DNA from 3 places in the Nonomuraea sp. N2-4H genome. Region 2 is predicted to be linked to each of the others. Evidence: predicted binding sites of a transcription regulator. Region 2 holds the regulator's gene; each other region holds the start of a gene.

Region 1 (9,719 bases), 2.7 Mb from region 2:
ATCAGCGCCTGGTGCAGGGCGGCGGCGGTCCCGCTGATGTCGTACGGGTTCACCATGAGCGCGTGCGGGCCCAGCTCGGCCGCCGCCCCCGCCTCCCGCGACAGCACGAGCGCGCAGCGCGGCGACAGCACGGGGCCCTCCTTGGCCACCAGGTTCATGCCGTCGCGGATGGGGTTGACCAGCAGCACGTCGGCCAGCCGGTAGGCCGCCAGCGAGCGCGGGTAGTCGTCGTCGACGTTGAGTATCAGCGGGTCCCAGTCCTCGGTGGCGTACTCGTCCTCGATCTCCTGGGCGCAGCGCTGCACCGAGGCGGTGTACTCGCGGTATTCGGGCAGGTCGTGCCTGCTGGGGTAGGCGAAGGCGAGGTGCACCACGCGGCCGTGCCACTCGGGGTGTGCGGCGAGGAACTCGCGGTAGGCGATGAGCCCGCGCACGATGTTCTTCGACAGCTCGGTGCGGTCGATGCGGACGATCAGCTTGCGCTCGCCGACCTGCTCCCTGAGCGCGGCCATGTGCGACTCGACGTCGGGCTCGCTGGCCCGCTCCCACAGCGCCGCGCCGTCCACGCCCAGGCTGTGGACGCCGATGCGGGTGGTCCTGCCCGCGTGGGTGACGCTGCGGCCGACCCGGTCGGCCTCGGCGCCGAGCAGCCGCTCGCAGCAGTCCATGAACGCCTGCGCCCACCGGTCGGTGAGGAACCCGGCGTGGTCGGCGCCGAGGATGCCTTCGAGCACCTCTCTGGCGACGTCGTCGGGCAGCAGGGAGAAGTACTCGGGCGGTGCCCAGGGGGTGTGGCTGAAATGGGCGATGCGCAGGTCCGGCCGTTCGGCCCTGAGCATGGCCGGCGTCAGCGTAAGGTGGTAGTCCTGCACCATCACGCGCGCGCCGTGCCCGGCCTCTTCGGCGAGCGCCAGCGCGAAGGCGCCGTTGTAGTCGCGGTAGGACTCCCACTCGCGCTCGAAACGGGTGCCGAAATTGGGCGAGTTGGGGATGTCGTAGAGCAGATGGTTGACGAACCACAGGGTCGAGTTGGCCACCGCGTTGTAGGCGCGGTGGAAGGTGGCGGGCGCGATGTCCAGCATGCGCATCGGGCCCGTGTCGTAGCCGGCGTGGTCGATGCGGCCGCCGCCGGCCAGGCGTACGGCGCTGCGGTCGCCGTCGGACAGCGCGGCGCAGACCCACAGCACGCCGTCGCCCTTGGCCACGCCCGACAGCCCGGAGACGAGACCGCCTCCGCCGCGCTTCATGGTGAGTTCGCCGTCGTCGGAGACGGTGAAGGAGACCGGCCCCCTGTTGGAGGCCAACAGCACGCTGTTCATCCAGGCTCCTTTCGATCATAGGATCCCAGCTATGGCGCTTGATGAGCTAACCGAGGAACTCGCTCGCTCAGCCGCCGCCGGAGACCATCGCGCACTCGGTGAGCTCCTGGCGCGGATAGAGCCCGATGTGATGCGGCATTGCGCCCGAATCCTGCCTTATCACCAGGACGCGGAGGAGGCCTCGCAAGATACGTTGCTGGCCGTCGCGCGCAATATCAGCCGTTTCGAGGGGCGGGCCAGGTTCAGTACGTGGCTGCACATCGTGACGGCCAACTGCGCCCGCACGACGTACCGGTCGCTCAAGCGTCGGGCGGCCGAGCAGAGCTCGGACGAGCTGCCCGTGCAGAAGCCCGACGTGCGGCGGGTCAGCGTGATCGCGGGCTCGCGGCTCGACCTGCTCGACGCCATGGAGGCGCTGGAGGCCGACAAGCCCGATCTCGCGCAGGCGCTGGTGCTGCGCGACATCGTCCAGCTCGATTACAACGAGGTGGCCGAGCAGCTCGGCATCCCGCTGGGCACCGCGAAGTCCCGCATCCACCAGGCCCGCAAATACGTGCAGAGCGTGCTGGGAGAGGACTACCGATGAGACCACCCGTCTCACATCTTGAGACGGGTGGTAATTTCGTCCACTTCAGCGGGTAGAGTCCAATTCAACAACTTCATACAGCTCATCCAGAGGGGTGGAGGGACCGGCCCTGTGAAGCCCCGGCAACCCTCCCGGCTTTCGAGACTCGCGACCTGGCGAGGCCGACCGGGACAAGGTGCCAATTCCGGTTCGCGGTCAAGGTGGCCGCGGGCGAAGATGAGGGAAGGCCTCGCTTCATGTCGCTTGACTTTGGTCCTGCCGTCGGTCTGTCCTGCCGCGAGTGCGGCGCTCGTTACCCGCTGGGTCCCAGCTTCGCCTGTCTGGAGTGTTTCGGGCCGCTTGAGGCGGCCTACGACTTCGGCGAAGTGACCCGCGAACAGATCGAATCGGGTCCCGCCAACATCTGGCGTTACCGGGCGCTGCTTCCGGTGCCGGCCGACGTGACCGAAAAGCCGAATATGAACCCCGGCTGGACGAAATTGGTCAAGGCCGGAAACCTCGGTCGAACGCTCGGAATCAAGTCCCTTTACGTGAAGGACGACTCGGGCAACCCCACCCACTCGTTCAAAGACCGGGTCGTCGCCATGGCCGTGGAAGCGGCCAGGAACTTCGGATTCCACACCCTTTCCTGCTCCTCCACCGGCAACCTCGCGGGCGCGGTCACCGCCGCCGCGGCGCGCGCCGGGCTGGAGGCGTGCGTGTTCATCCCGGCCAACCTGGAGCAGGCGAAAATCGCCATGGCGCGGGTCTTCGGCGGCAAGCTCATCGGCATCGAGGGCACGTACGACGACGTCAACCGGTTCTGCTCGGAGCTCATCGGCGACCCGCTCGGCGACAAGTGGGGCTTCGTCAACGTCAACCTGCGGCCCTACTACGCGGAGGGCTCCAAGACGCTCGCGTACGAGATCGCCGAGCAGCTCGGCTGGCGGCTGCCCGAGCAGATCATCATCCCCATCGCCTCCGGCTCCCAGCTCACGAAGATCGACAAGGGCTTCCAGGAGCTCATCAAGCTGGGGCTCGTCGAGGACACGCCGTACAAGATCTTCGGCGCGCAGGCGGCCGGGTGCTCGCCGGTGTCCACCGCGTTCAAGGCGGGCCACGACGTCGTGCGGCCGGTCAAGCCCGACACCATCGCCAAGTCGCTGGCCATCGGCAACCCGGCCGACGGGCCGTACGTGCTGGACATCGCCCGGCGCACCGGCGGGGCCGTCGAGGACGTCACCGACGAGGAGATCGTGGCCGCCATCAAGCTGCTGGCCTCGACGGAGGGCGTCTTCGCCGAGACCGCGGGCGGCGTCACGGTGGGCGTGCTGAAGAAGCTCACCGAGAACGGCGTGCTCGACCCCGAGGCCCTGACCGTGGTGCTCAACACCGGTGACGGGCTCAAGACGCTCGACGCGATCAGCGACGACGCCGTACCCACGGCCGTGATCCGGCCCTCCCTCGACGCGTTCCGCGCGACTGTCTGATCAATCAGGAAAGGCGACTATAACCATGAGCGTTTCTGTGCGGATTCCCACCATTCTGCGCACATACACCGGGGGCAACGCCGAGGTCAGTGGCGAGGGCGCGACTCTTCGTGACGTGCTCACCAAGCTCGACGCGGACTACCCGGGCATCGGCGCCAGAATTCTGGATGAATCGGGCAAGATTCGTCGTTTTGTCAACGTTTACGTGGGAGAAGAGGACGTCCGATTCGCCCAGGGGCTCGACACTCCGGCCCCCGACGGCGTTCAGATCTCCATCATCCCGGCCGTCGCCGGCGGCTGAGTGTCGAGGATCACATCCTGAAGGCGCCCCTAGTGGGCGCCTTCTCCTTTTCCAGGCCCAATTCAACGTTGAACGACCTTCGGATGGGTGAAATAGGCTGTTTGCAGATTGACTCTGTTGCCAAACCCCTTGCCACAGGTATGGTCGAGGCGATCGTCCGGCTGATTTTCCGTTAAGTCGGGCGATTACAGGTCTCGCGGAGGAATGGGCGAGATCTGGTAGACCAGTAAGAGGAGTCGGAAGTGGCGCAGGGCACCGTCAAGTGGTTCAACGCGGACAAGGGCTACGGCTTCATCGCGGTAGACGGTGGTAAGGATGTATTCGTCCATTACTCAGCGATCCTGATGGACGGGTACCGATCTCTCGAGCAGGGACAGCGCGTCGAGTTCGAGATCACGCAGGGCCAGAAGGGACCGCAGGCGGAGTCCGTCCGCACTGTCTGATCCACGACCTGGTACGCACCGGGTGGGTTCGCACGGCAGCGCAGTCCGTGCGAGCCCTCATCACTCTTTCGTCGACTCGCGTACGGTGGGCCGCCCGGCGGCTCGCCGTACCGGCGCATATGAGCGCAGACCAGCAAAAGGCCGTTGACCTGGGAGAAAGCAGGGAGAGCAGGGGCGTTCGCTTGCACTCGGCAGGGTAGAGTGCTAAACAGTTCGTTGGCACTCTGTGCAGTAGAGTGCCAACACCGGATCGGGACGATGGGGTCTGCCGAAGGAGATGCTGACCCATGCCGTCGCGGGCGTCGGCTCGGTCCACGACAAGCCACCCTGCAACTGGGAGGTCTAGCCTTATGGCAGCCAAGATGATCGCGTTTGACGAGGACGCCCGGCGCGGTCTCGAGCGCGGTATGAACCAGCTCGCCGACGCCGTGAAGGTGACCCTGGGCCCGAAGGGCCGCAACGTCGTGCTGGAGAAGAAGTGGGGCGCCCCCACGATCACCAACGACGGTGTGTCCATCGCCAAGGAGATCGAGCTCGAGGACCCCTGGGAGAAGATCGGCGCCGAGCTGGTCAAGGAGGTCGCCAAGAAGACCGACGACGTGGCCGGTGACGGCACCACCACGGCCACCGTGCTCGCCCAGGCGCTGGTGCGCGAGGGTCTGCGTAACGTCGCCGCCGGGGCCAACCCGATGGCCCTGAAGAAGGGCATCGAGGCCGCCGTCGAGCGCGTCAGCGAGGAGCTCTCCAAGCTGGCCAAGGACGTGGAGACCAAGGAGCAGATCGCTTCGACCGCCTCCATCTCCGCCGCCGACCCCGAGATCGGCTCGCTCATCGCCGAGGCGATGGACAAGGTCGGCAAGGAAGGCGTCATCACCGTCGAGGAGAGCAACACCTTCGGCCTGGAGCTCGAGCTCACCGAGGGTATGCGCTTCGACAAGGGCATGACCTCGATGTACTTCGTGACCGACTCCGACCGCATGGAGGCCGTTCTCGAAGACCCCTACATCCTGATCGTCAACAGCAAGGTCTCCGCCAACAAGGACCTGCTGCCGCTGCTCGACAAGGTCGTCCAGTCGGGCAAGCCGCTGCTGATCATCGCCGAGGACATCGAGGGCGAGGCCCTGGCCACCCTGGTCGTCAACAAGATCCGCGGCCTGTTCCGCTCCGTCGCCGTCAAGGCTCCGGGCTTCGGTGACCGCCGCAAGGCGATGCTCAACGACATCGCGATCCTGACCGGCGGCCAGGTCATCGCCGAGGAGGTCGGTCTCAAGCTCGAGAACGCCACCCTCGACCTGCTCGGCCGCGCCCGCAAGGTCGTCGTGACCAAGGACGAGACCACGATCGTCGACGGCGCCGGTGACGCCGAGCAGATCGCCGGCCGGGTCAACGAGATCCGCGCCGAGATCGAGCGCACCGACTCCGACTACGACCGCGAGAAGCTCCAGGAGCGTCTGGCCAAGCTGGCCGGCGGTGTCGCCGTCATCAAGGCCGGTGCCGCCACCGAGGTCGAGCTCAAGGAGCGCAAGCACCGCATCGAGGACGCCGTCCGCAACGCGAAGGCGGCCGTCGAGGAGGGCATCGTCCCCGGCGGTGGCGTGGCGCTGCTGCAGGCCGGCGCCAAGGCCTTCGACAAGCTGGAGCTCAACGGCGACGAGGCCACCGGTGCCGCCATCGTCAAGAAGGCGCTGGAGGAGCCGCTCAAGCAGATCGCGGTCAACGCCGGCCTCGAGGGCGGCGTCGTGGTCGAGCGCGTCCGCAACCTCACCCCGGGTGAGGGCCTCAACGCCGCGACCGGCGAGTACGTCAACATGTTCGAGTCCGGCATCATCGACCCGGCCAAGGTGACGCGCTCCGCGCTGCAGAACGCCGCCTCCATCGCGGCGCTGTTCCTGACCACCGAGGCCGTCATCGCCGAGAAGCCGGAGAAGGCTCCGGCTGCTGCCGGCGCGGGCATGCCCGGCGGCGGCGACATGGACTTCTAAGTCTTCATCCGTCGCACAGGCGAAGAGCGGTCCGGGATTCTCCGGGCCGCTCTTTCTTGTCGACCGGCCGGTACGTTCCGTATGGGATCCGCTACCTCTGGCGAGGAAGGGGGAGTGGCCGCGACTTCCCCTGGCACGAACACGAAGGAGTGGCGGATGTTCGCTTGCGGCAAGCGCACGCCGCTCGACGTCTCGCGGACGGTCGCTCGCTGCGGCGCGTGCCGGAACGCGTTCGCCGGAAAAGGGGGCGTGAAAAAGGGCCTGCCGGGAAAGGACCGGCAGGCCCGTCGGAAAAGGTCACTCGGATGGGCTGATCAGACGCCGAAGTGGGCGACGATGAAGCCGCGGGCCAGCAGGTTGGCGTTGATGTTGAAGCCGACCACGGCGGGGCTGGCGTCGCTGTCCACACCCAGCTTCTCGACGCTCAGCGCGTGCACGGTGAACACGTAGCGGTGCGGGTCACCGGGCGGCGGGGCGGCGCCGCCGTACGCCTTGGTGCCGTAGTCGGTGCGGGCGTGCACGGCGCCCTCGGGCAGGCCCTTGAAGTCGGGGGCCGTGCCGGCGCCCGTGGGCAGCTCGGTCACCGAGGCGGGCAGGTCGAACAGCACCCAGTGCCAGAAGCCGCTGCCGGTGGGCGCGTCGGGGTCGAAGCAGGTGACGGCGTAGCCGCGGGTGCCGTCGGGAGCACCGGACCAGCGCAGGTGCGGCGACAGGTTGCCGCCCGTCATGCCCCAGTCGTTGAAGACGTGGAGGTCGGGCAGGCGTTCGCCGTCCTGGATTTCGTCGCTCTCGACCACGAGCGCGGGGACCGATGGCAGGAATTCATGGGGAAGCGGTGCGGGCACGGCATCCTCCTTGGGTGAGAGCTAGGTGCTTGCCCAGCCATCCTAGAAGCGGCCGTGCCCGCGCAGCTCACACCTGAAGCTCGGCGGGCAGCGGCTTGTCGTGCAGGACGGTCAGCGAGGTGACCGCACGGGTCAGCACGACGTACAGCCGGGCCAGGCCCCTGGGCTCGGCGGCCACGATGTCGGCCGGCTCGACGACGATGACGTGGTCGTATTCGAGACCCTTGGCCAGCGTGGCGGGCACGACGAGCAGGCGGTGCTCCTCGGTGGAGTCGGGGTCGAGCACGGCGTGCGGCAGGGCGGACAGCGCCTGCGAGACGGTCTCCACCAGGGCGTCGGGGGCGATGACGGCGATCGAGCCCTCCTTGGCGAGCGCCTGCTCCGCCGCCTCGGCGACCGAGCCGCCGGGCAGCACGGTGAGCGAGCCGACGCCGGGGCGCAGCGAGCGCGGTGCGGCCAGGCCGGGGGCGATGGACGGCAGCAGCCGGGCCGCGTAGTCGAGCACCTCGCGCGGCACGCGGAAGCCGAGCGTCAGCTCCGTCACCTCGCCGTCGCGCTGGCCGAGGTGTTCGAGCACGGTCTCCCACGAGGTGGCAGACCACGGGGTGGTGCCCTGGGCGAGGTCGCCGAGCACGGTGGCCGAGCCGTTGCGGCAGCGCCGGCCGAGCGCCCTGAGCTGCATCTCGGACAGGTCCTGGGCCTCGTCCACGACCAGGTGGCCGAGGGAGGGCGTGCGTTCCATGAGGTCGTTCAGCTCGTCGAGGAGCGCCGCGTCCGCCGCCGACCACTTCGCCGACTTCCAGCTCCGGTACGGCTTGCGCCAGATGAGCAGCTCCTGCTCCTCGGCCGTCAGGTCGGACTTGGCGGCCTTGGCGAGGAAGCCGGGGTCTGACAGCAGGCGGTAGAGCACCTGCTCGGCCGTCAGCTTGGGCCAGACGGCGTCCACGAGCTGCTTGACCGGCTTCGACCTGGCCACCGCGTCCTGGACGCGGTCGTCGGGCGACTCGCCGCGCTGCTCCATGCGGACGAGCACCATGTGGGCGAGGCGCTGGGCGAGCGCCGCGCGGCCCGGGTTGTAGCGGGTGGTGCCGCGCAGGGAGGCGACGATCTCGCGTACCTCGTAGTCGGCCACCCGGTAGCGGTAGGCGCCCTTGGTGTAGACGAGGCCGTCTTCCGGCTTGGTGATGTGCAGCCAGAGCGCGCGCTCCAGGACGGCGGCCATCCTGGCGTCGCCCTTCACGGCGGCGACCTCGGGAGCCTCGGGCGCGGCGTGCTCGCCGAGCAGCCCGGCCACCGTGGTCTGGTCGACCTTGACCTCGCCGAGCGCGGGCAGCACGGAGGAGATGTACGACAGGAAGGCCCGGTTGGGGCCGACGATCATGACGCCCGACCTGGCCAGCCGCTCGCGGTGGGTGAACAGCAGGTAGGCGGCGCGGTGCAGGCCGACGGCGGTCTTCCCGGTGCCGGGCGCGCCCTGGACACAGACGGTCTTGGCGAGCGTGGAGCGGACGATCTCGTCCTGGTCGGGCTGGATGGTGGCGACGATGTCGCGCATCGGGCCCGTACGGGGGCGCTCGATCTCCTCGGTGAGGATCTTCGACGGGCCGATCTCGCCGCCCTCGGCCAGCGGCTCGTCCTCGTACGCGGTGAGCGTCCCGCCCTGGTAGCCGAAGCGGCGCCGCAGGATGACGCCCATCGGGTCGGCCGGGCTGGCCTGGTAGAACGGGCGGGACACCGGCGCCCGCCAGTCGATCACCAGGGGCTTGCTGTGGGCGTCGTGGACGTGGCGGCGCCCGACGTAGATGGTGCCGGGCAGCTCGTCGCCCTCGGCGCGGTCGAGCCGGCCGAAGAACAGCGGGGTGTCGGGGTGGTCGGCCAGCGCGGCCACCCGCTGGTCGAGCAGGGATTGCAGGATCTGCTGGGAGACCCAGTCGCCGGCGGCGTCGGCCGACAGGGACTCGGCATGCTCACGCATGGCCTTGAGCGCGGCTCTGGACTCCGCCAGGTGCCGTTGCTCGGCCGCGAGTACGTCGGATGGGTCGTCGGCGTCGATGCCGCTCCCTGGGCCGCTCCCTGGGCCGCTCCCTGGGCCGGTCCCTGGGCCGGTCTCCGGGCCGGTCGCTGGGCGTATGTCAGGGGCCATCTGGTGTCCGGGCATGCGGAAGTGCCTCCCTGGAGTACGTGAACGGAGGTGGTCAAGGCAGCGAATCCGCCAGTTTAGTGCCGAGTCCGGCGGCCCTCCAAAGCATTTACTCGCGGGCGACCGGGTACGCATAGGAGGTGCTCCGGCTCCGTGTCTCACCGATCGTGCCCACGATCGCGAGCTTCCTGCTCGCGGCGCTGTGGGCCGCTTCGGTGTTCGCCGGTTGGGGGCTTCAGGCGTTTTGCGCCGGCGATGAGAGCCCATCGACGTGCGCGCAGCGGCTTGATACCGTCTCCACGGTGTCCGCGCTGTTCGCCGCGCTGGCAGCCTGCTGCACGGCGGCCGCCTGGCTGTTCCCGTGGTCCAGGGCCGATTCGCGCACGTTCGCGCGCCTCATGGGCGCGGGGGTGCTGGCCTGGATCGTGGCCGAGGGCGTGTTGTTCCTCGGGGGACTGCTGGCGCGCTGAGCCGGGCGGAAAGGTGCGACAGCCGTCATCCTGGAAATACCGAAAAATTCGGGCATTTCAGGTGCGATTGTCGGATCATGGGGGTATGTCGCAGGCGGCGTGATAGTACGCAGGTGAGGGGGGTGGTTCGAATGTCGTCGGCCCGCGGAGTCTCGTGGACGTGA
Region 2 (9,719 bases):
ACGATGGTGTGCTTGTCGATGGCGTCGACGTAGCGCTTCTGGTTGACGGTCTTGGGACGGATGGTGCGGCCCCGCGACGACAGGATGTCGAGCGAGAGCACCTCTGCCGGCCTGTCGGAGGTCATGCGCAGCATGGCGATGCTGCGCTCGACCGCGTCGGGGCTCAGCTCCCCGCCGCTGCGCAGGACCTCGACGAGCTCCTCGAAGAGGCGTACGACGGTGCCGCTCTCGTCAGGGCTGCCGGTGACGGTGATCTCGTTACCGCGTACGTGGATGTCGGCCCGGAAGGCGCCTTCGATGACGCGCAACAGCTCATCGCCGGAGCCCAGGAGGCTGACCATCGGGTATTCGTCCGGTATCAGCACCTTCGCTTGAGTCCGCGAGGGAGGTGCTGTACGTCGGGATTCATGTAGTTCGGACATGGGCAGGCCAGCGGCCTGATGCCTCCCGGTCTCTTTCGGAGTTCTTCTCCGCCCATCGTATCCGGGGCCAGGCCGATTGCTCGCCCCGATATTCGCAGCGTCCGGGCCCCGTGCAGGCGGCCCCGGCCGCTGCGGGCCGTCAGCCCGGCGGCCAGGTCAGGTCGCGCCCGCCCAGCACGTGAGCGTGGACGTGGAAGACCGTCTGGCCCGCGCCGGGTCCGGTGTTGAAGACCACGCGGTAGCCGCGCTCGGCGACGCCGCGCATCACGGCCACCTCGTGCGCGGTCTTGAGCACCTCGTCAGCGAGCCCGTCGTCGGCCTGGGCGAGCGCCGCGGCGTTGGCGTGGTGCTCCTTCGGGATGACGAGCACGTGGGTCGGCGCCTGCGGGTTGATGTCCTGGAACGCCAGGGTCCTGCCGGTTTCGTAAACGATCTCGGCGGGAATCTCCTTGGCGACGATTTTGCAGAAGAGGCAATCGCTCACCCGATCAGCCTACCGAGGGCGCCGCCCCCGGCCGAGTCCGTTGCGAATCGGTAATCACCTGTGTCGTGCACAGGAAGATCAACAAGGTTAGGGTGAGTGTGCGAAACTACAGCAGAAAAGACGATTCAGGGTCGGGCGAGCGCCACCTGGCGAGGACACAGACTGGGTAATGCACCCTAAGGAACCGGGGAAACCTCCAGAACCGGAAGAGCGTAAACCCTCTGGGAAGGCCGCGCGTCCCACTGATGTGACCACCGAAACCCTTCTGGCCGACAGGTCGATGGGGGCGGTGCCGGTCGGGTGGGATGCCGACATGGCCGTGACGGCGCTGTACAGCGCTCATTTTCGGTCGTTGGTGCGTCTCGCTGTGTTGCTGGTGCGCGACATAGCAACAGCTGAGGAAGTCGTGCAGGATGCGTTCGTCGCCATCCATGGTGCCTGGCGCAGGCTGCGCGACCCCGACAAAGCACTTGCCTACCTGCGCCAGTCTGTCGTCAACCGGTCCCGGTCAGTGCTGCGCCACCGCGCGGTCGTCGAGAAGTATGCTCCGAAAGGTCTGCCTGACGCGCCGAGTGCCGAAAACGGCGCCATCGGGGAGCTGGAACGTTCTGCTGTGATCGAGGCGTTACGTGCCCTGCCCACCCGACAGAGAGAAGCACTGGTTCTACGCTACTACGGTGATCTGTCCGAAGCTGAGATCGCTCACGCCATGGGCATCAGCAAGGGGGCGGTCAAGAGCCACACGGCACGTGGCATGGCCGCCTTGCGATCGGTCCTGGAGAAGATGTCATGACCCAGCCCCCCGACGAGTACGGCGACCTGCTGCGCCGTGCGCTCCGCGCGGAGGCGGACGCGGTCGTGCCCTCGCCGGACGGACTGGAGATCATCCGTGCTCGCATCGAGCGGCGCAACGTACGAAGGCTGTTCTGGTGGCGAGCGGGGGCGGCCGCGGCCGGCGCGGTCCTGGTGGCCGGCACGATCGTGCTGGCCGTCCCCGGCCTGCGCTCCCAGATCATCGACCGGGCTCCCGTGCAGGTCGTGGACGATGAGACGACCAAGGTGCCGTCCAACTCCTCGACCACCCGCTCCATCGACCCGCCGGTCACCAGTGTCCTGCCCCGCCAGTCCCATCCGGTGGTGCTGCCGCCCGCCACGTCGGAGCCCGCGACCCCCAAGGTGACCCGCAAGGCCGACTCGACCAGCAGGCCGTCACCTACTCCCACGCCCACCCCCACCCCCTGTCCGTCGGCGCTCGCCGATGAAGCCGAGCCGCCGGCCGACTGCCCCACGCTCTCGCCGTCGCCCACGCCGACGCCGAGCCCCACGATGATCGAGACGTCCGCGCCGCCGTCGCCGTGCCCGCCCGAGGAGTGCCCTCCCGAGGACGTGATGACCGAGACGCCGCCCGTCGAGGCGTCCACGCCGCTGCAGGACACGCAGCCCACGCCCTGAACAGGCCCTGAAAAACAGGCCCTGAAAAACAGGCGCTGAAAAACAGGCCCCGAAAAACAGGCACTGAAAGACGCCCTGAAGAGCGTCAGAGGCTCACCAGCGCCCCGTACGGCTGAACAGGACGGACGCCGCCGCCACCCCCGCCGTGGACGTGCGCAGGACCGTCGGGCCGAGCAGCACGGGCGCCGCCTTGGCCGCCGTGAACCTGGCCAGCTCCTCCTCCGAGACCCCGCCCTCGGGGCCGACCACCATGACGATGTCGCCCTCGGCGGGCAGCGCCACGCCCGACAGCGGCTCGGTGGCCTCCTCGTGCAGCACCAGGCCCAGCGCGGCCTCCGACAGCAACCGCTCGACCTGGGCGGTGGAGGCGAGGTCGGCCACCTCGGGCAGGTGGAAGCGGCGGGCCTGCTTGCCGGCCTCGCGCGCGGTGGAGCGCCAGCGGCCCAGTGCCTTGGCGACCTTATCGCCCTTCCACTGGGTGATGCTGCGCGCGGCCGCCCACGGCACGATCACGTCGACGCCGGCCTCGGTCATCATCTCCACGGCCAGCTCGCCTCTGTCGCCCTTGGGCAGGCCCTGGACGACCGTCAGCCGGAGCGCCGGCCGTTCGACGTCGTAGCGGCGCAGCACGTCGAGCCGGAGCCTGTCCTTCAGCGTCTCGCGTACGACGCACTCGGCCACCGCGCCCGCGCCGTCGGTGAGGTCGACGCGCTCACCGGGCCGCAGCCGGCGCACGGCGGCCGCGTGCCGCCCCTCGGGGCCCTCCAGCGTCAGCTCGGCCCCGTCGAGGCGCTCGCGCTCGCAGAGGAAGACCGGCGCCGTCACCGGCCGTTGAAGGCGTCACGCAGGCGGGAGAAAAAACCCTGCTGACCCGGTGCGAACTTGCCAGGCGGGCGCTCCTCACCTCGCAGCCTGGCCAGCTCGCGCAGCAACTCCTCCTGAGCGGAGTCGAGGCGGGTCGGCGTCTCGACGTTGACGTGGATGAGCAGGTCGCCCCTGCCGGACTCGTTGAGCCGCTGGACGCCCCTGCCGTACATGGTGATGACCTGGCCGGACTGCGTGCCTGGCCGGACGTCGACCTCTTCGGTGCCGTCGAGGGTGTCCACCGTCAGCACGGTGCCGAGCGCCGCGGCCGTCATCGGGATCTGCACGGTGCAGTGGAGGTCGTCACCGCGCCGTTCGAAGATCTCGTGGGGCCGCTCGGCGATCTCCAGGAACAGGTCTCCGGGCGGGCCGCCGCCGGGGCCGACCTCGCCCTCGCCGGCGAGCTGGATGTGGGTGCCGTCCTCGACGCCCGCGGGGATGCGGACCTTGATCGTACGGCGGGTGCGCACCCGGCCGTCGCCGGAGCACTCCTGGCAGGGGTGGCGGATGATGGTGCCGAAGCCGCCGCACTGCGGGCAGGGACGCGAGGTCATGACCTGGCCCAGGAAGGACCGCGTGACCTGGGAGATCTCGCCGCGCCCGCTGCACATGTCACAGGTGTCGGGGTGGGTGCCGGGTGCGGTGCCGGCCCCGTGGCAGACGTCGCAGAGCACGGCCGTGTCCACGGCGAGCTCGCGGGTCGTGCCGAAGGCCGTCTCGCGCAGGTCGAGCTCGACCCTGATCGTGGCGTTGCGGCCCCTGCGGGCACGCGAGCGCGGCCCCCTGGCACCGGTGGCGGTGCCGAAGAAGGCGTCCATGATGTCGCTGAACGGGAAGCCCGCTCCGAACCCGCCGGCACCGGCGCCCGCTCCCGCACCGCCGCCGCCGAAGGGGTCGCCACCCAGGTCGTACATCTGGCGCTTGTTCGGGTCGGACAGCACCTCGTAGGCCTGCGTGATCTCTTTGAACCGCTCCTGGGTGTCAGGATCGGGGTTCACGTCAGGGTGCAGCTCGCGAGCGAGCCGGCGGTACGCCTTTTTGATCTCGTCCTGACTTGCGTCACGGCGCACCCCGAGGGTGGCGTAGTAGTCGCTGTTTGCCACTTATCGACCTCTTATGATGCAGCCAGGATCTGGCTGACGTAGCGTGCCACCGCGCGTACGGCGCCCATCGTCACGGGGTAGTCCATCCTGGTCGGGCCCAGAACGCCGAGCCGGGCGAGTTGGTTGTCGCCAGAACCGTATCCGGTCGCGACGACGGATGTGCCCCGCAGGTAGGGGTTTTCCGATCCGATGCGCACGGTGAGCGCGGACGGGGTGTCTGAGGATGTCTCGCCGAGCAGCCGCATGAGGACGACCTGCTCCTCAAGCGCCTCCAGCACGTCGCGCAGACCGGTGGCGAAGTCGGCGCCGGCGAGGTTGGCCGCTCCGGCGAACACGACCTTCTCGTCGTGCCGTTCGACCAGCGTCTCGAGCAGCACGGAGAGGATCGTCGCCGCGGCGGGCCGGTCTTCGACGGGAAGCCTTTCCGGCAGGTCGGCGACCAGCTCGGGCACGGCGCTCAAGCCGCAGCCGTCGAGGCAGGCGTTGAGCACGGCGCGCAGGTTGGCGATGCGGTGGTCCTCCACCACTTCCGGCAGCTCCACCACCCGCTGCTCGACGCGGCCGGTGTTGGTGATGAGCACGAGCATGACCCGCCGCTCGGTCAGGGGAACGAGCTCGACGTGCCGGACCGTCGAGCGGGTGAGCGTCGGGTATTGGACGACCGCGACCTGCCGGGTGAGCTGCGCCAGCAGCCGGACCGTACGGGTGACCACGTCGTCGAGGTCGACGGCGCCCGCGAGGAACGTCTCGATGGCCCGCCGCTCGGCCGCCGACAGCGGCTTGACCTGCGAGAGCCGGTCGACGAACAGGCGGTAGCCCTTGTCCGTCGGCACGCGGCCCGCGCTGGTGTGTGGCTGGGTGATGTAGCCTTCCTCCTCCAGCGCGGCCATGTCGTTCCTGACCGTCGCCGGGGAGACCTTCAGATTGTGACGCTCGGCCAGCGCCTTGGAGCCCACCGGTTCGTTGGTGGACACGTAGTCTTCGACAATGGCCCGGAGCACCGCCAGCTTCCGATCGTCGAGCACGTGCTCACCTCCTGCCTCTGTCCCTTACAGGAACGTGGTGTCTAGCACTCTGTGTTCCCGAGTGCCAAGTGTACGGCTCTCGGTCACAAGGTGCGATAACACCGCGTCCCAACTGCTTCTGGCTTCCTGAGAGCAGCAGGCCTCACACTTGCCCTCATGACCGACGATTCCCGGCCCCCGACGTACGGCCCGCCGCCCGGCCACGGACCGGCACCGTACGGACAGCCGCCGTGGCAGCCTCCGCAGGAACCACCCCAATACGGCCGGCAGCCCGTACCTCCACAGGGCCCACCGCCGTACGGTGGCCCGGGTCAGTTCGGCCCGCCATCTCAGTACGGACAATACGGCCAACAGACCCAATTTCCACCACGAATCGACTCCAAAGCCATAAAGCCCAGCCTGTGGTGGATCGCGGCCGCCTGGGGAGTGTTCCTGGCCTGCGCGGCGGCCGGGATCGTGCTGTTCGCGAACGGTATGGGCGCCGCCTCTGACCTGGTGCCCAAACAGACGTTCGCGTCCGGCGAAAAGATCACGGTGACGGTGGACCCGGCCGACAAGCCCGGCGTCTACCTCGCGAGCGACACCCAGGTCACCTATGACTGCTCCATCAGCGGGGACGCCAAGCTGGCCAAGACCCCCGACCGGCGGATGATCGAGGCGGGAGACGCGGTCTGGGAGCAGTTCCTCGTGATCAACGCCCCGGCCAAGGGCGACTACGAGCTGACCTGCGTCAACGAGGAGAAGGCCACCGTGCGCTACGGCGTCGGCCGCGACTCCTACTCCGTCGTGACCGGTCTCGCCGACGGCATGATCACCATCATCGCCGTCTCGGGCGCCGGGCTGCTCGCCGCCGTCGCAGGCACGATCGTCGTCCTCGTCCGCCGCAGCGGCGCCCGCAAGCGCCTTGCGGTCAGCGGGTGATTTGCTACGGTCCCCCCTGTGTACGAGGGCGATGTTCTGGCGGGAAACTGGCGGCGGCCGGGCAAGGGGAAGATCCCCAAGGTGCCCGCCGAGCGGGACCTCGTCGTGGAGGACGCCGACAGCGGCTTCTGCGGCGCCGTGGTGGCGTGCGACAAGGAGGCCGTCACCCTTGAAGACCGGTTCGGCAACCGCCGGCTCTTCCCGCTCGCGCCCGCCGCGTTCCTGCTCGAGGGCAAGCCCGTCACGCTGATACGCCCTGCCGCGCCCGCCCCCGCGGGCCCCAGGCGCAGCGCGTCGGGCTCCATCGCCGTCGAGGGCCTGCGGGCGCGAGTGGCCCGGCAGAGCCGCATCTACGTCGAGGGCGTCCACGACGCCGCGCTCGTCGAGAAGATCTGGGGCCACGACCTGCGGGTCGAAGGCGTGGTCGTCGAATACCTCGAAGGCATCGACCACCTGCCCGCCATCGTCGAAGAGTTCCGCCCCGAGCCGGGGCGGCGGCTCGGCGTGCTCGTCGACCACCTGGTGCCCGGCTCCAAGGAGAGCCGGATCGCCGCCGAGATCACCTCCCCCGATGTGCTCGTGGTCGGCCACCCGTTCGTCGACATCTGGCAGGCGGTCAAACCGTCCGTGCTGCGCATCCCGGCCTGGCCGGAGGTGCCGCGCGGCGTGCCGTGGAAGGAGGGTGTCATCGCCGCGCTGGGCTGGCGCATGGAGCCCGCGGAGGCGTGGCGGCGCATCCTCGGCGCCGTCTCGACGTACACGGACCTGGAGCCGGCGCTGCTCGGCCGGGTCGAGGAGCTGATCGACTTCGTTACGGAGGCACCATGAGCCAAGACCCCCATGCCGGCCAGGACCCGCCCCGACCTTCCCCCGACGACGACGCGACCCGCAAGGTGAGCGCGGCGGACGCCGACGCCACCCGCAAGTTCTCCCCCGCCGACATGCCGCCGCCCGCGCCGGGCTCTGGCCCGCAGCCGGGCCCGCCGCCGTACGGACAGCAGCCCGACTCCGCACCCGGCTACGGCGCACCATCTGATTCCGCACCCGGCTACGGCCCGCCATCCGACTCCCCACCCGGCTACGGCACGCAGCCCGGTTCGACGCCCGGCTCGGCCCCTGGTTACGGCGCGCAACCCGGCTCCGCACCCGGCTACGGCGCACAGCCCGGTTCAACCCCCGGGTACGGGCAGCAACCCCCCTCCTACGGCGGGCAGATCCCCTACGGGCAATTGCCCGGCTCGGCGCCCCAGTACCAGCAGCAGCCGCCCACCGACTACGGGCAGCCCGGTTACGGCCAGCCCGATTACGGCCGGCAGGGCCCCTACGGCGCGCCCGGCGGCTACGGCCAGCCAGGCGGCCACCCCGGCGGTTACGGCCGTCCCGGATACCCGCCGCCCCCGCCCGGGTACGGATACGCCCAGCCGCCCGGCCAGCCGTACATCCCCGGTCGCTTCGGCCCCCGCCCTGGCTCCGACGACAACAGCATGGCGATGCTCAGCCACCTGCTGGGCCTGCTGGTCTCCTGGATCGGCCCGCTCATCATCTACCTGGTGCGCAAGGACCAGTCCCCCTACGTCAGGGACCACGCTGCCGGTGCGCTGAACTTCGAGCTCACGATGTTCATCGGCTACATCGCATCGACGTTCCTGATGTTCTTCTTCATCGGCTTCCTGACGCTGCCGGCGATCTACGTGGTGTCGCTGATCTTCCACATCCAGGCGGCGGTGGCGGCCAACAAGGGCAAGCACTACCGCTACCCGATCGCCATCCCCTTCGTCACCTGAACCAGCCGTCACCTGAACCAGCAGATCCCTGACCGGGGCATCGGTCTACGCCAGGAGATCCCCCGGCCAGGGCGTCGATTCAGACCAGGAGATCGATCCTGATCAGGGCGTCGGCCTGGACCAGCCGGCTCAGGGCAGGCCCCCTGACCGAGCCGTCGGCCTGGACCAGCCGGACTGCGTCAGATCGGTCGGTCAGTCGGCGGCGTCAGGCCACTCGAATCAGACCGGCGAGACCAGTCGGTTAGGACCAGCCGGCTGCAGACCAGGAGATCCCTGACCAAGGCATCGGCCAGCAGCCTGCCCTGGAGGGTCAGCACCATGCGGCCCGCCTTGAACGGCTCGGGCTCCAGCAGCCCCCTGGCGAGCGCGCTCGCCACCGCGGGCCGCGCGGCGGGCGCGACCTCGGCCAGCGGGTAGCCGGACGACAGCCGTAGCTCCAGCATGAGGCGTTCGGCGGCGCGGTCGTCGGGCCCGAGCACCTCGCGGGCGTGGGCGGGCGAGGTGCCGGCGGCCAGCCGCTGGGCGTAGGCGGCGGGGTGCTTGACGTTCCACCAGCGGGTGCCGCCGACGTGGCTGTGCGCTCCTGGGCCGGCGGCCCACCAGTCGCCGCCGGTCCAGTAGAGCAGGTTGTGGCGGCAGCGGGCGTCCTGCGACGCCGCCCAGTTGGACACCTCGTACCACTCGAACCCGGCCTGCGACAGCAGCTCGTCGGCGATCAGGTAGCGGTCGGCGGCCACGTCGTCGTCGGGCATCGGCAGCTCGCCGCGCCGGATGCGCGCCGCCAGGCGGGTGCCCTCCTCGACGATCAGCGAGTACGCCGACACGTGGTCGGGACCCGCCTCGATCGCCGCGCTCAGCGACGCCCGCCAGTCGTCGTCGGACTCGCCCGGTGTGCTGTAGATCAGGTCGAGGTTGACGTGCTCGAACCCTGCTTCCCTGGCCTCCCGTACTGCCGCGGCCGCTCTGCCGGGCGTGTGGCGGCGGTCGAGCACCTGCAGGACGTGCTCTCGTACGCTCTGCATGCCGAAGCTGACGCGGTTGAACCCGCCGTGGCGCAGCTTCTCCAGCGACGACGGATCCACCGACTCGGGGTTGGCCTCGGTGGTGACCTCGGCGTCCGGCCGCAGCCCGAACTCCGAGCCGATCGCGGCGAGAATGCGCGCCAGGTCCTCAGGGGGCAGCAGCGTGGGGGTGCCGCCGCCGAAGAACACCGTCTCCACCGGCAGGTCCGTCTCGCCCAGGACGCGCCGCGCCAGCCGGATCTCCTCGATCACCGTGTCGGCGTAGTCGCGCTGCGAGGCCCCGGGGCCCAGCTCGGCGGCGGTGTAGGTGTTGAAGTCGCAGTAGCCGCAGCGGGTCAGGCAGAACGGCACGTGCACGTAGAAGCCGAACGGCCGCTCGCCGAGGCCTTGCAGGGCACTGTCGGGCAATTCGCCGGAGGCGGGCGCGGGATCACCGTCAGGCAGGATGGATGGCACCCCTCCAGTGTGCCCGCCCCTCACAGTGCTCCGCCCCACCCAAGCCCGCCCGGTGCCAGCCCGCAGCAGCCGCGCCCGCCGGGTGGTCACGCCGCGCGAGGGCCGCCCCACACGCACCCGCCGGTGCTAGCGCCGTTGAGAGCCGCCCCGCCAGGACACGAGCCGCGCCACCGTCCCGCCCCCGCA
Region 3 (9,719 bases), 760 kb from region 2:
CGGCGCTTCGAGCCCGGTGAGCGGGACGAGGCGGCGTACGCGCGCTGGCGGGCCGCCGTCGAGCTGACCCGCACGGCCGCCCGCCACACCTGACCGGGCTGAGGACTGGGCTCAGGCTCGCCACACGGGACCTGGGCCAAGGCTCAGGCTCGCCCCATAGAGCGCTGGGCGAAGGCTCACGCTCGGCCTGCGGGGCCCTGGGCGAAGCGGGTGAGGATGTTGATGGTGGCGCGGCGGGTGAAGGCGGCGGCGTCGTCGGTGACGCCGTGGCCGCAGCGCTTGCCGCGCAGCCCGCACACCCAGCGCATCGTGCCGGAGGCGAACACGCCGGCCCCGCTCGGCGCCGTGTAGTAGGTGCTGTGCGCGACGGTGGGCCGCCCGCCGCACGAGAACGGCGACTCGGCCAGCACCTGCACCCCCGCGGGCGAGCCGCGCGAGACCCGGTCGGTCTCCACGCCGACCAGCCCGGGGAAGACGCGGCCCTTCGTCCCGGCGAAGATCCAGTGATCCGGCCTGGTGACGCGGTAGGCGCCCTCGGCGGGGAAGCAGTCGTACATCTGGCCCACCAGCGCGCTCTCCGGGCGGGTGTCGCGCCAGAGCCGGCACTGGCTCTCCTTGTCGCAGGCGACGGTCCTGCCGTGCACGGCGATGCGCCAGTAGACGGCGTTGGCGCCGAGGAAGGCCAGGTTGGTGCCGCTGTCCCTGGCGCGGGTGACGACCTGGCGCATGCCGGGCGTCCAGTACTCGTCGTGGCCGAGCGAGATCACCGCGCGGGCGCCGTCGAGCGCGCCCGGCACGAGGTCGAGGTTCGTGAGGTACGCGAGCGGCACGCCGCTCTTCTCGGCGACCGCCATGACCTCCTTCTCGAAGTCGAGGAAGAGGCGGGCGCCGACGCCGTCGTACGGGCGGTCGAAGGTGACGGCGCGCGACCTGCCGGCGTACCCGCCCGGGCCCGTGTAGAGGCTGCGCCCGCCCCACAGGTTGTACGCCTGCCAGGTGGTGACCGCGTTCACCAGCACCACGCGGCCGACGGTGGAGGCCGAGCGCACGGTGACGGGCACGTACCGCTGGGCGCCGGTGGAGGCGTCGAGCCTGATGAGGTACGACCCCTCCGGCCAGCCCGTGGTGTCCACGGTCAGGGAGGGCGGCCAGTGGGCGGCGGTGACCATGCCGTCCACGACCTTGGCGGGCGGCTGCCGCGTGCCCTTGACCGGGTCGGACTCCCACACCTTGGCCGGGTTGGCGCCCATGCGGAAGGCGCGGGCGGTGAAGCGGGGCGCGGTCGTCGAGACGTGCAGGCGCAGCGGCTGGCCGGGCAGCACGCTCACCCGGTCGGCGTACCCCTCGATCTCGTGGTCCGCGCCGAGCCTGGTGATCCGCCAGGACTCCTGCACGTCCAGCTCGGTCGGGATCCGCGGATCGACGGGGACGGGCGCGGACGGAGGCGGCTCGCCACAGCCGGCGGCGAGCACGACGAGGAGGGCGGCGACGACGGGCACCTTGCGCACGAGGCCATGGTCGGGGCCCGCCCTCCGGATCGGCGGCGACTTGGTGAACTCCTTACACGATCAGCACGCAGGCGGGACTGTCCACCTCGTACGAGGTGCCGTCTGGCTCGGGCACCCCGTCGCGCAGGGCGAAGCGGGTGACCTTGTTCGCGTACTGGTTGGCCACGTACATCACCTCGCCGTCGATGGCGAAGTGGCGGGGCCAGTCGCCGCCCGTCGGCACCTCGGCCACCCGCGACAGGTCGCCGGCGCGCAGCACGGTGACGGTGTTGGGGCCGCGGTTGGCGACGTAGACGAGGTCGCCCTCGACCTGGAGGTGCGAGGGCGCGTTGGCGCCGTCCTGCTGCGAGGCGGGCACGGTGGTGCGGCGCTCGCCCTCGATGAGGGTGACGGTGCCGTCGAGCTCGCCCGCGACGTACAGGCGGCCGCCCGCGAACGCGAAGTGGCGCGGGCCCGTGCCGGGGCTCAGCCTGATCGGCTCCAGCCGGGTGCCGTCGGGCCGGTAGCGGCGGATCTCGTCGGTGCCGAGGTCGGAGACGTGCAGCAGGCCGTCGTGGAAGACGCACTGGTGGGCGTGGGGGCCCTCCTGGCGCTCGGCGTTCGGGCCCGAGCCCTCGTTGCGCAGCACGATCGGCTCACCGGAGAACGCGCCACGCTCGTCGAGGTGACAGATCACGGCGGTGCCGTCGCCGTAGTTGGCCGCCGCGAGCAGCGTGCCGGTGGGGTCCACCGCGACGTGGCACGGGCTGTGGCCCTCGCTCGGGCGCTCGTCGAACGGGGTCAGCTCGCCGGTGACCTCCAGGGCGGTGAGCCAGCCGCGTTCGAGCTCGCCCACGGCGTACAGCACCGGGAGCGTCGGGTGGGCGGCCAGGAACGACGGTGCCGTCACCCGTGCGAGGCCGCGTGCCTCACCATCGCCGATCGTGACGATGCCGGGACCGTATCCGCCAATGCGCACGTGCTTCACAGCGGGGATCCTCCTATGGTTGACTAAGGCAATGAGTTCGTTGACAGAGGCAAGGGTTTCTCAGGTCAGAGCCTTCAACCGGTTCTATACGAAGGTGATCGGCGCGCTCCAGGCGGGGCTGCTCGACTCGCCGTACTCGCTGACCGAGGTGCGCGTGCTCTTCGAGCTGGCGCAGGCCGGCCGCTTGGAGACCGGCGAGCTGCGCGCGCTGCTCGGCCTGGACGCGGGCTACCTCAGCCGCATCCTCACCCGCTTCGGCAACGACGGGCTCGTGGAGCGCGAGCGCTCGGAGTCCGACGGGCGCAAGCAGCTCGTCAGCCTCACCCCGAAGGGCGCGGAGGTCTTCGCCGCGCTCGACCGGCGCTCCGGCGAGGAGATCGAGCAGCTGCTCGGCGGGCTGTCCGACGGGGACCAGGCGCGGCTGGTCGAGGGCATGGCGACGATCCGGCAGGTGCTCGACGGGACGCGGGAGCGGCGCTCGTACGTGATCAGGCCGCCGCGCACCGGCGACCTCGGCTGGGTCGCCTACCGGCACGGCGAGCTCTACAGCGCCGAGTACGGCTGGGGCACCGCGTTCGAACAGCTCGTCGCCGGGATCGTGGCCGGGTTCGACCCCGCGCACGACACCGGCTGGATCGCCGAGGTGGACGGCGAGCGGGCCGGGTGCATCTTCTGCATGCGGCAGGACGACGAGACCGCCAAGCTGCGCCTGCTGCTGGTCGAGCCGTGGGCGCGCGGCCTCGGCATCGGGCGGCGGCTGGTGGACGAGTGCGTACGGCACGCCCGCGCCGAGGGCTACCGGCGCATCACGCTGTGGACCCGCGACTGCCTGACCAGCGCGCGGCGCATCTACCGGGCGGCCGGGTTCGAGCTGGAGTCGTCGGAGAAGGGCTCGGAGAACGGGATCGAGCTGGTGGAGGAGATGTGGACGCTCGACCTGTCCACGCCACCCGCGGCCGGCTCCGCGTGAGCGCCGGTGCCCGGACCGCCGCCGGCCCGCTGGTCAGGGGCGGAACGGGCCGGTGACCTCGAACGTCTGGCCCTCGGTGCGGCCGCGCCTGGCCGAGAAGTAGAGCCGCTGCCCGTCCGGCGAGAACGCCAGCCCGGTCAGCTCCGCCCCGTCGTGGCCCTCCAGCCGCAGGAACGGCGTGACCGCACGGTCGGGCGCGATCACGTCGATCTCGGGGCGCTCCCTGGCGACGTAGAGGTCACCGGACGGCGCGGCGGTGATGGCGCGCACGCCCTCGCAGAGCCGGTCGAGCGTGGAGGTCTGCGCGTCGTAGGCCCACAGGCCGGTGTCGCCCTTGGTGGTGAAGTAGCACACCCCGCCCGCGTAGTGGCAGGCGTCGCCGCCGTCGAAGTGGCGGGCGTCGTCGACCTGGTGGCGGGCCTCCTTGAGCAGGGCGGCCGGCGAGGGCACCGGCTCCCAGCGGCCCGACTCGCACAGCACCTCGAGCGTGCCCTCCGTCAGGTCGCCCCAGTCGCTCGGCCGGAACCGGTAGAAGCACCCGTCGGGCTCGTCCTCCGTCATGTAGATCACCCGCCGCTCGGGGTCGCAGGCGGCGGCCTCGTGCTTGAACCGGCCCATCGCCAGGCGGGGGCGCGCGGCGCGGGCGCCGTACGGGTCGCATTCGAAGACGCGACCGCGGTGGCCGAGCTCGCACGACAGCCAGGTGTTCCACGGCGTGGCGCCGCCCGCGCAGTTGAGATCGGTGCCGGAGAGGATCCGGTAGGCGTCGCCGATGCTGCCGTCGGGGCGGAAGCGCAGCGCCGACGCGCCGCCGAGCAGGGGCAGCTCGGAGTTGGACACGTAGATCCAGCCGTCGCCGTCGGGGAAACAGGCGCCGCCGTCGGGGGCGGCGTGCCAGGTCAGACCGGCGACCTTCGCACCGCTGCGGGCCACCACCCGGCCGGTGAACCCCGGGGGCAGCGCCAGGCCGTCGGGACCCGGCAGTCCGAGCGGACCGTACGGGCTGATGCCGCCCGGCAAGAGCGGGCCCGTGCGGAGGAGAGTCTTGTGCGACATCGTGGGGCCTCCCTCTAGGTGCCACGCTAGTCGACCGCACGGACATGAATGGCAGGGACTCGGGTAATCAAACAATCCGCAAACCCCGCCTGTGATCGGCCGGGCCGTGACGCTCCGTGCATCGTTCCGGGAGGAGGCCCGCCCCCGCCGGGGGCGAGCGTCACCGTACGTGACGATGGAATCGTTTCCCGCCTTCCTGCGATCGGGCGGGAAAACCTCGGCGTGCCATCGCCTCCGGGCATGCGAAAGCCCGGGCCGCGTGCCCGGGCTCTCCTTCGTCGTACGGCGCCCGCCCGCCGTGAGCCGGTGGTGCCGTGGTGGGTCAGCGCTGCGCCTGGAACATCCAGTGCTGCTTGTCGATCTCCTTCGCCACGGCGATGAGCAGGTCCTGGCTGACCGGGTCGGGCTCGTCGGTGGCCTCGATGCGCTCGTACATGCGCTTGCTGATGCCGCTGAGGATCTCGGTGATGGCCGCCACGACCTTGCCGTCCTCCTGCCAGCCGCCCTCGGGCTGCTGGAGCTTGGTGTCGCGGGCGACGGTGGCGGCGCGGCCGTCGGGGTTGGCCCCCAGGGCGACCACGCGCTCGGCGACGGTGTCGGCGTGCTCCCTCGCGATGGAGACGAGCTCGTCGAGCTGCAGGTGGATGGGTCGGAAGTGGGAGCCGATGAGGTTCCAGTGGAACTGCTTGGCGACCAGGGTGAGGTCGATGAGGTCGACGAGGGCGCCTTGGAGAGCTTGGACGACGGTGTTCTTGGCGTCGTCCGTAAGAGGTCCGGTGATGGTAGCCATGACTACTTTCCTCCCCGCCTGTCGGTGTTTACACCTGCCCCCAACCAATCTCCCCCTCCGCTTCTTCCGGGCCGGAGACATTGACACTGCAATAATGACAGTGTCAATGTGGAGGTATGGGCGAGACCTGGACCATCGGCGAGCTGGCCGAGCACGCGGCCCGCGCCCTGCGCGACGGCGCGGCGGCACCTGTCAACGGCCGGGTCCGCGACGTGCCCAGCGAGCGGCTGATCAGGTGGTATACGACGATCGGGCTCGTTGATCCGCCGCTGACCCGGCGCGGCAGAGTCGCCCGTTACGGCCGCCGCCACCTCCTCCAGCTCGTGGCGATCAAGCGCATGCAGGCGGCCGGCCATTCGATCGCCGAGATCCAGACGGCGCTCGCGGGTGCTGAAGATCACACCCTGGAGGCGGTCTCCGGACTGCATCTGCCGCGCCCGGAGACCGTTCCCGAAGCCGTCCGCGACGGCGCCTGCCCCACCGGAGAGCCGGCCGTGAGCGCCCGGCCGCTCACGGGACGGACGCGGTTCTGGGCGGAGCGCCCGGGTAGCCGACCGGAGGGACCGGACGCCGCCGCCGGTCGCCTGCTGCTGGAGCCGGCGGACCCCACGGCCGCAAGGCCCGAGCCCGCGGGTTCTCCGGCCGCGCGGCACACGCCTGCGGCCGAGCACACGGCCCCTCGGGCCGACGTGAACGGGCGGGACGCCGAACATGCGGGCTCCCGGGCCGCGCGGCGGGCACCCGTGAACGGGCGGGAGGCCGGGGCCGTGGCGATGAGGGGGGTCAAGCTGGCCGACGGGGTGCGGCTGGTGCTCGACGAGGGCCGGGCGCTGACCGACGAGGACGTTCATGCGGTGCTGGCGGCGGCCGGGCCGCTGCTCGCGGTGCTCGAAGAGAGGGAGCTGACATGAAGATCACTTCGCTGGAGCCCGCGCGGTGCCTGCCGGTGCCGGACGCCGGGTTCGGCGCGCTGCGGACCGAGCGCGGCAACCTGCCGCTGGAGAGCGTGGACGTGGCCGCCGGCATCACGGGTCTCGTCGCCGGGGTCGAGGTCACGCAGGGCTTCACGAACCCGTACGACGTGACCCTGGAGGCCACGTACGTCTTCCCGCTGCCGGACAGGGCTGCGGTGACCGGCTTCCGCATGGAGGCCGACGACCGGGTCGTGGAAGGCGTGCTCAAGGAGCGCGGCCAGGCCAGGGCCGACTACGACCAGGCGCTGCGCGAGGGTAAGCGGGCCGCGATCGCCGAGGAGGACCGGCCCGACGTGTTCACGATCAGGGTCGGCAACATCCTGCCGGGCGAGCGCGTCTCGGTGCACCTGAGCATGAGCCAGCCGCTCCCGTACGAGGACGGCGCGGCCACGTTCAGGTTCCCGCTGGTGGTGGCGCCGCGCTACATCCCCGGCAGCCCGATCGACGGGCCTGCCGCCGGTGACGGCACGGCACCCGACACCGGCGCCGTGCCCGACGCCTCCAGGATCAGCCCGCCGGTGCTGCTGCCCGGCTTCCCCAACCCCGTACGGCTGTCGCTGGCCGCCACGGTGGACGCGGCCGGTCTCGAGCTGCGCGAGCTCGCCTCCAGCCTGCACGTGGTCGAGGAGGAGGGCGGCGCGGACGGCGGGCGCACGGTGCGGCTGCGGCCCGGCGAGCGGCTCGACCGCGACTTCGTGCTGCGGCTGTCGTTCGACGCGTCCACGGCGCTGCAGCTGGACGGGCGGGGCACGTTCGCGCTGACCGTGCTGCCGCCGCCGCTGCAGGCCGCCCGCGCGCCGCGCGACGTGGTGCTGCTGCTCGACCGCTCCGGCAGCATGGGCGGCTGGAAGATGGTGTGCGCCCGCAGGGCCGCCGCCCGCATCGTCGACACGCTGACCGCGCAGGACAGGTTCGCGGTGCTGACGTTCGACTCGGTGGTCGAGGAGGCGTTCGAGGGGCTGGCCGAGGCGTCCGACCGCAACCGCTACCGCGCGGTCGAGCACCTGGCCGGGGTGGACGCCAGGGGCGGCACCGAGATGCTCGAACCGCTGCGGCGGGCCATCGCGCTGCTCGACGGCCGCGCCGAGGGCCGCGAGCGGGTCGTCGTGCTCGTCACCGACGGCCAGGTCGGCAACGAGGACCAGATCCTGGAGCAGGCGGGCGGCGCGCTGTCGGCCATGCGCGTGCACACGGTGGGCATCGACCGCGCGGTGAACGCCGGGTTCCTCGGCCGCCTCGCGGGGCTCGGCGCGGGCCGGTGCGAGCTGGTCGAGTCGGAGGACCGGCTCGACGCGGCCATGGACCACATTCACCGCAGGATCGGCGCTCCCCTGGTCACCGACCTGGCGCTCAAGGACCTCGGCGTCGAGCCGGACACCGTCACCCACCTGGGGTCGATCTTCCCGGGGGTGCCGCTGCGCGCGTACGGGCGCTACCGCGAGGGCTCATCGGTGACCGTGCGGGGGCTCACCTCGCAGGGGCCGTGGGAGGAGCGCGTGGACGGCGTCACCGTGGACAACCCGGCCCTGCGTGCGGTGTGGGCCCGCGCCCATCTGCGGGAGCTGGAGGACCGGTACGCCATGGGCGAGCACGACCTGGAGGAGCGCATCGTGCGCACCTCGCTGGAGTACGGCGTGCTCTGCCGGTTCACCGCGTACGTGGCGGTGGACACCCGGCAGGTCGCCGGCGAGGGGCCGGAGCACCGCGTCATCCAGCCCGTCGAGCCGCCGAGCGGATGGGAGATGCCGCAGTCGCCGGGGATGGGCGCGTTCGGGGCGAACGTGATGCTGGCCGCCGCGCCCGCGAGCCCGTCCGGCATGCGTGTGCCGCAGCCGGGGCTGGGCATCCAGGCCGAGCAGGGCTTCTTCGCCGGAGGCCCGCCCGCCCCCGCATCCGGGCCTGGGAGTCCTGCTGGAGGCCGAACGGCTTACGGCCGCTCGGGTGTGGCGCGCGGCCGCACGGCAGGCGGGCGAGGCTCCGGTGGCGGCCCCGTCGCCGGCAGGTTCGGCCGGGGTGGCCGCGGCCGGGCGGCCGGCGGGCGGCTGGAGTCGGTACGTCCCCAGCTTCTCGCCGAGCTCGACCGGCTGACGGCCATGCCCGCACCCGACCTGCTCTACCTGGCCGACCTGGGCACCCGCTTGCAGGCGCTGGCGGCGTACCTCGGGGGGAACGAGGAGCTGGAGCGGCTGGCGGAGGAGCTGGCGGCGGCCGAGCGGCCGGGCACGGACGCCCAGGCCCTGCACGAGCGCGCCGTCCAGGTCCTCGCCGCGCTCACCGGCTCCTCCGCCACTCCCCCGGCGGGCGGCGCCGGTCCTGGCGGCGACCCGGCCTCCGGCGCCGGTCCTGGCGGCGACCCGGGCTCCGGCGGCGGGCCCGGCGGCCCTCGTCCCCGCGGCCCCTTCTGGAAGCGCGGCTGACGAGGCGGCCCGGGACTCGGGCGAGGAGCGACGGGCGGCTTCCGGAAGCGCACCGGATCAGGCCGCAGCTCCGCTCGGCCATCGGCCACGCGCACGCCGGGAGGCGCGCCGGGCACGCGCGGCGGCTCGTAGGCTGAACGGGTGACGACTCTTGTCCTGGACGGAGGGCTGGCCACCCAGCTCGAAAGCCTCGGCGCCGACCTGCGCGACGAGCTGTGGTCGGCGCGGCTGCTGGTGGAGGAGCCGGAGCTGATCCGGCGGGCGCACGCGTGCTATTTCGCCGCGGGCGCGGACGTGGCGACCACGGCCAGCTACCAGGCGACGCTGCCGGGCTTCGCGCGGCGCGGGCTCGACGCCGCCCAGGCGGAGCGGCTGCTGCGGCTGTCGGTCGAGCTGGCGGCGCAGGCCCGCGACGAGCACGGGCGCGGCCTGGTGGCGGCCTCGGTGGGACCGTACGGCGCCTATCTGGCCAACGGCGCCGAGTACACCGGCGACTACGACCTCGACGAGGACGGCCTGTACGCCTGGCACCGCCCCCGCTGGGAGATCCTCGCCGGCGCCGGGGCGGATCTGCTGGCCTGCGAGACGATCCCGTCCTACCCCGAGGCGCGGGCGCTCGCCCGGCTGCTGGCCGCCACGCAGGGGGTGAAGGCGTGGGTGAGCTTCTCGTGCCGCGACGGCGAGCGGCTGAGCGACGGCACGCCGATCGCCGAGGCGGCCGCCCTGTTCGGCGGCAACCCGCAGGTGGTGGCCGTGGGCGTCAACTGCACGGCCCCGCGCCACATCCCGAGCCTCATCGGCTGCCTGTCGGGCGGGCTGCCCGTGGTGGTCTACCCGAACTCGGGCGAGACGTGGGACGCCGGCGACCACCGATGGACGGGCCTGGCCGACCCGGTGGAGTTCGGCCAGGCGGCCAAGGAGTGGCAGCAGGCGGGCGCGTCGCTGATCGGCGGCTGCTGCCGTACGACGCCCGAGCACATCAGGCAGATCCGCGCGCACCTGTCCTGAGCCACCAGCCGGTCAGCAGTCCGCCCGCC

Evidence for each region. The regulator HrcA, encoded in region 2, represses chaperone genes, less so after heat shock. The targets are predictions, from matches to a motif close to TTGGCACTCTCNNNNNGAGAGTGCCAA.
Region 1: groL (chaperonin GroEL) is a predicted target of HrcA. The motif match lies at 4,335-4,361, and genes of this name have one in related genera.
Region 3: WBK31_RS22630 (DNA starvation/stationary phase protection protein) is a predicted target of HrcA. The motif match lies at 5,372-5,398, and genes of this name have one in related genera.

The regions. Positions count from the first base shown of each region.
Region 1 covers NZ_CP147987.1:8,363,544-8,373,262, forward strand. Annotated here, with positions in the region: gene WBK31_RS38780 (trehalose-6-phosphate synthase) at 1-1,319, opposite strand, end outside; gene WBK31_RS38785 (RNA polymerase sigma factor) at 1,351-1,905, shown strand; SAM riboswitch class I at 1,985-2,128, shown strand; gene thrC (threonine synthase) at 2,142-3,374, shown strand; gene WBK31_RS38795 (MoaD/ThiS family protein) at 3,400-3,675, shown strand; gene WBK31_RS38800 (cold-shock protein) at 3,918-4,118, shown strand; gene groL (chaperonin GroEL) at 4,469-6,100, shown strand; gene WBK31_RS38810 (YbhB/YbcL family Raf kinase inhibitor-like protein) at 6,415-6,945, opposite strand; gene WBK31_RS38815 (HelD family protein) at 7,013-9,103, opposite strand; gene WBK31_RS38820 (hypothetical protein) at 9,253-9,555, shown strand.
Region 2 covers NZ_CP147987.1:5,676,416-5,686,134, forward strand. Annotated here, with positions in the region: partial or broken gene WBK31_RS25960 (PhoH family protein) at 1-422, opposite strand, end outside; gene WBK31_RS25965 (histidine triad nucleotide-binding protein) at 562-906, opposite strand; gene WBK31_RS25970 (SigE family RNA polymerase sigma factor) at 1,187-1,699, shown strand; gene WBK31_RS25975 (hypothetical protein) at 1,696-2,358, shown strand; gene WBK31_RS25980 (16S rRNA (uracil(1498)-N(3))-methyltransferase) at 2,452-3,183, opposite strand; gene dnaJ (molecular chaperone DnaJ) at 3,180-4,325, opposite strand; gene hrcA (heat-inducible transcriptional repressor HrcA) at 4,337-5,350, opposite strand; gene WBK31_RS25995 (hypothetical protein) at 5,777-6,271, shown strand; gene WBK31_RS26000 (DUF3097 domain-containing protein) at 6,290-7,099, shown strand; gene WBK31_RS26005 (DUF4870 domain-containing protein) at 7,096-8,055, shown strand; gene hemW (radical SAM family heme chaperone HemW) at 8,235-9,533, opposite strand.
Region 3 covers NZ_CP147987.1:4,915,298-4,925,016, forward strand. Annotated here, with positions in the region: gene WBK31_RS22605 (glycerol kinase) at 1-93, shown strand, start outside; gene WBK31_RS22610 (N,N-dimethylformamidase beta subunit family domain-containing protein) at 177-1,508, opposite strand; gene WBK31_RS22615 (lactonase family protein) at 1,561-2,475, opposite strand; gene WBK31_RS22620 (GNAT family N-acetyltransferase) at 2,507-3,445, shown strand; gene WBK31_RS22625 (alkaline phosphatase PhoX) at 3,479-4,501, opposite strand; gene WBK31_RS22630 (DNA starvation/stationary phase protection protein) at 4,824-5,291, opposite strand; gene WBK31_RS22635 (helix-turn-helix domain-containing protein) at 5,408-6,202, shown strand; gene WBK31_RS22640 (VIT domain-containing protein) at 6,199-8,682, shown strand; gene mmuM (homocysteine S-methyltransferase) at 8,824-9,690, shown strand; gene WBK31_RS22650 (MFS transporter) at 9,662-9,719, opposite strand, start outside.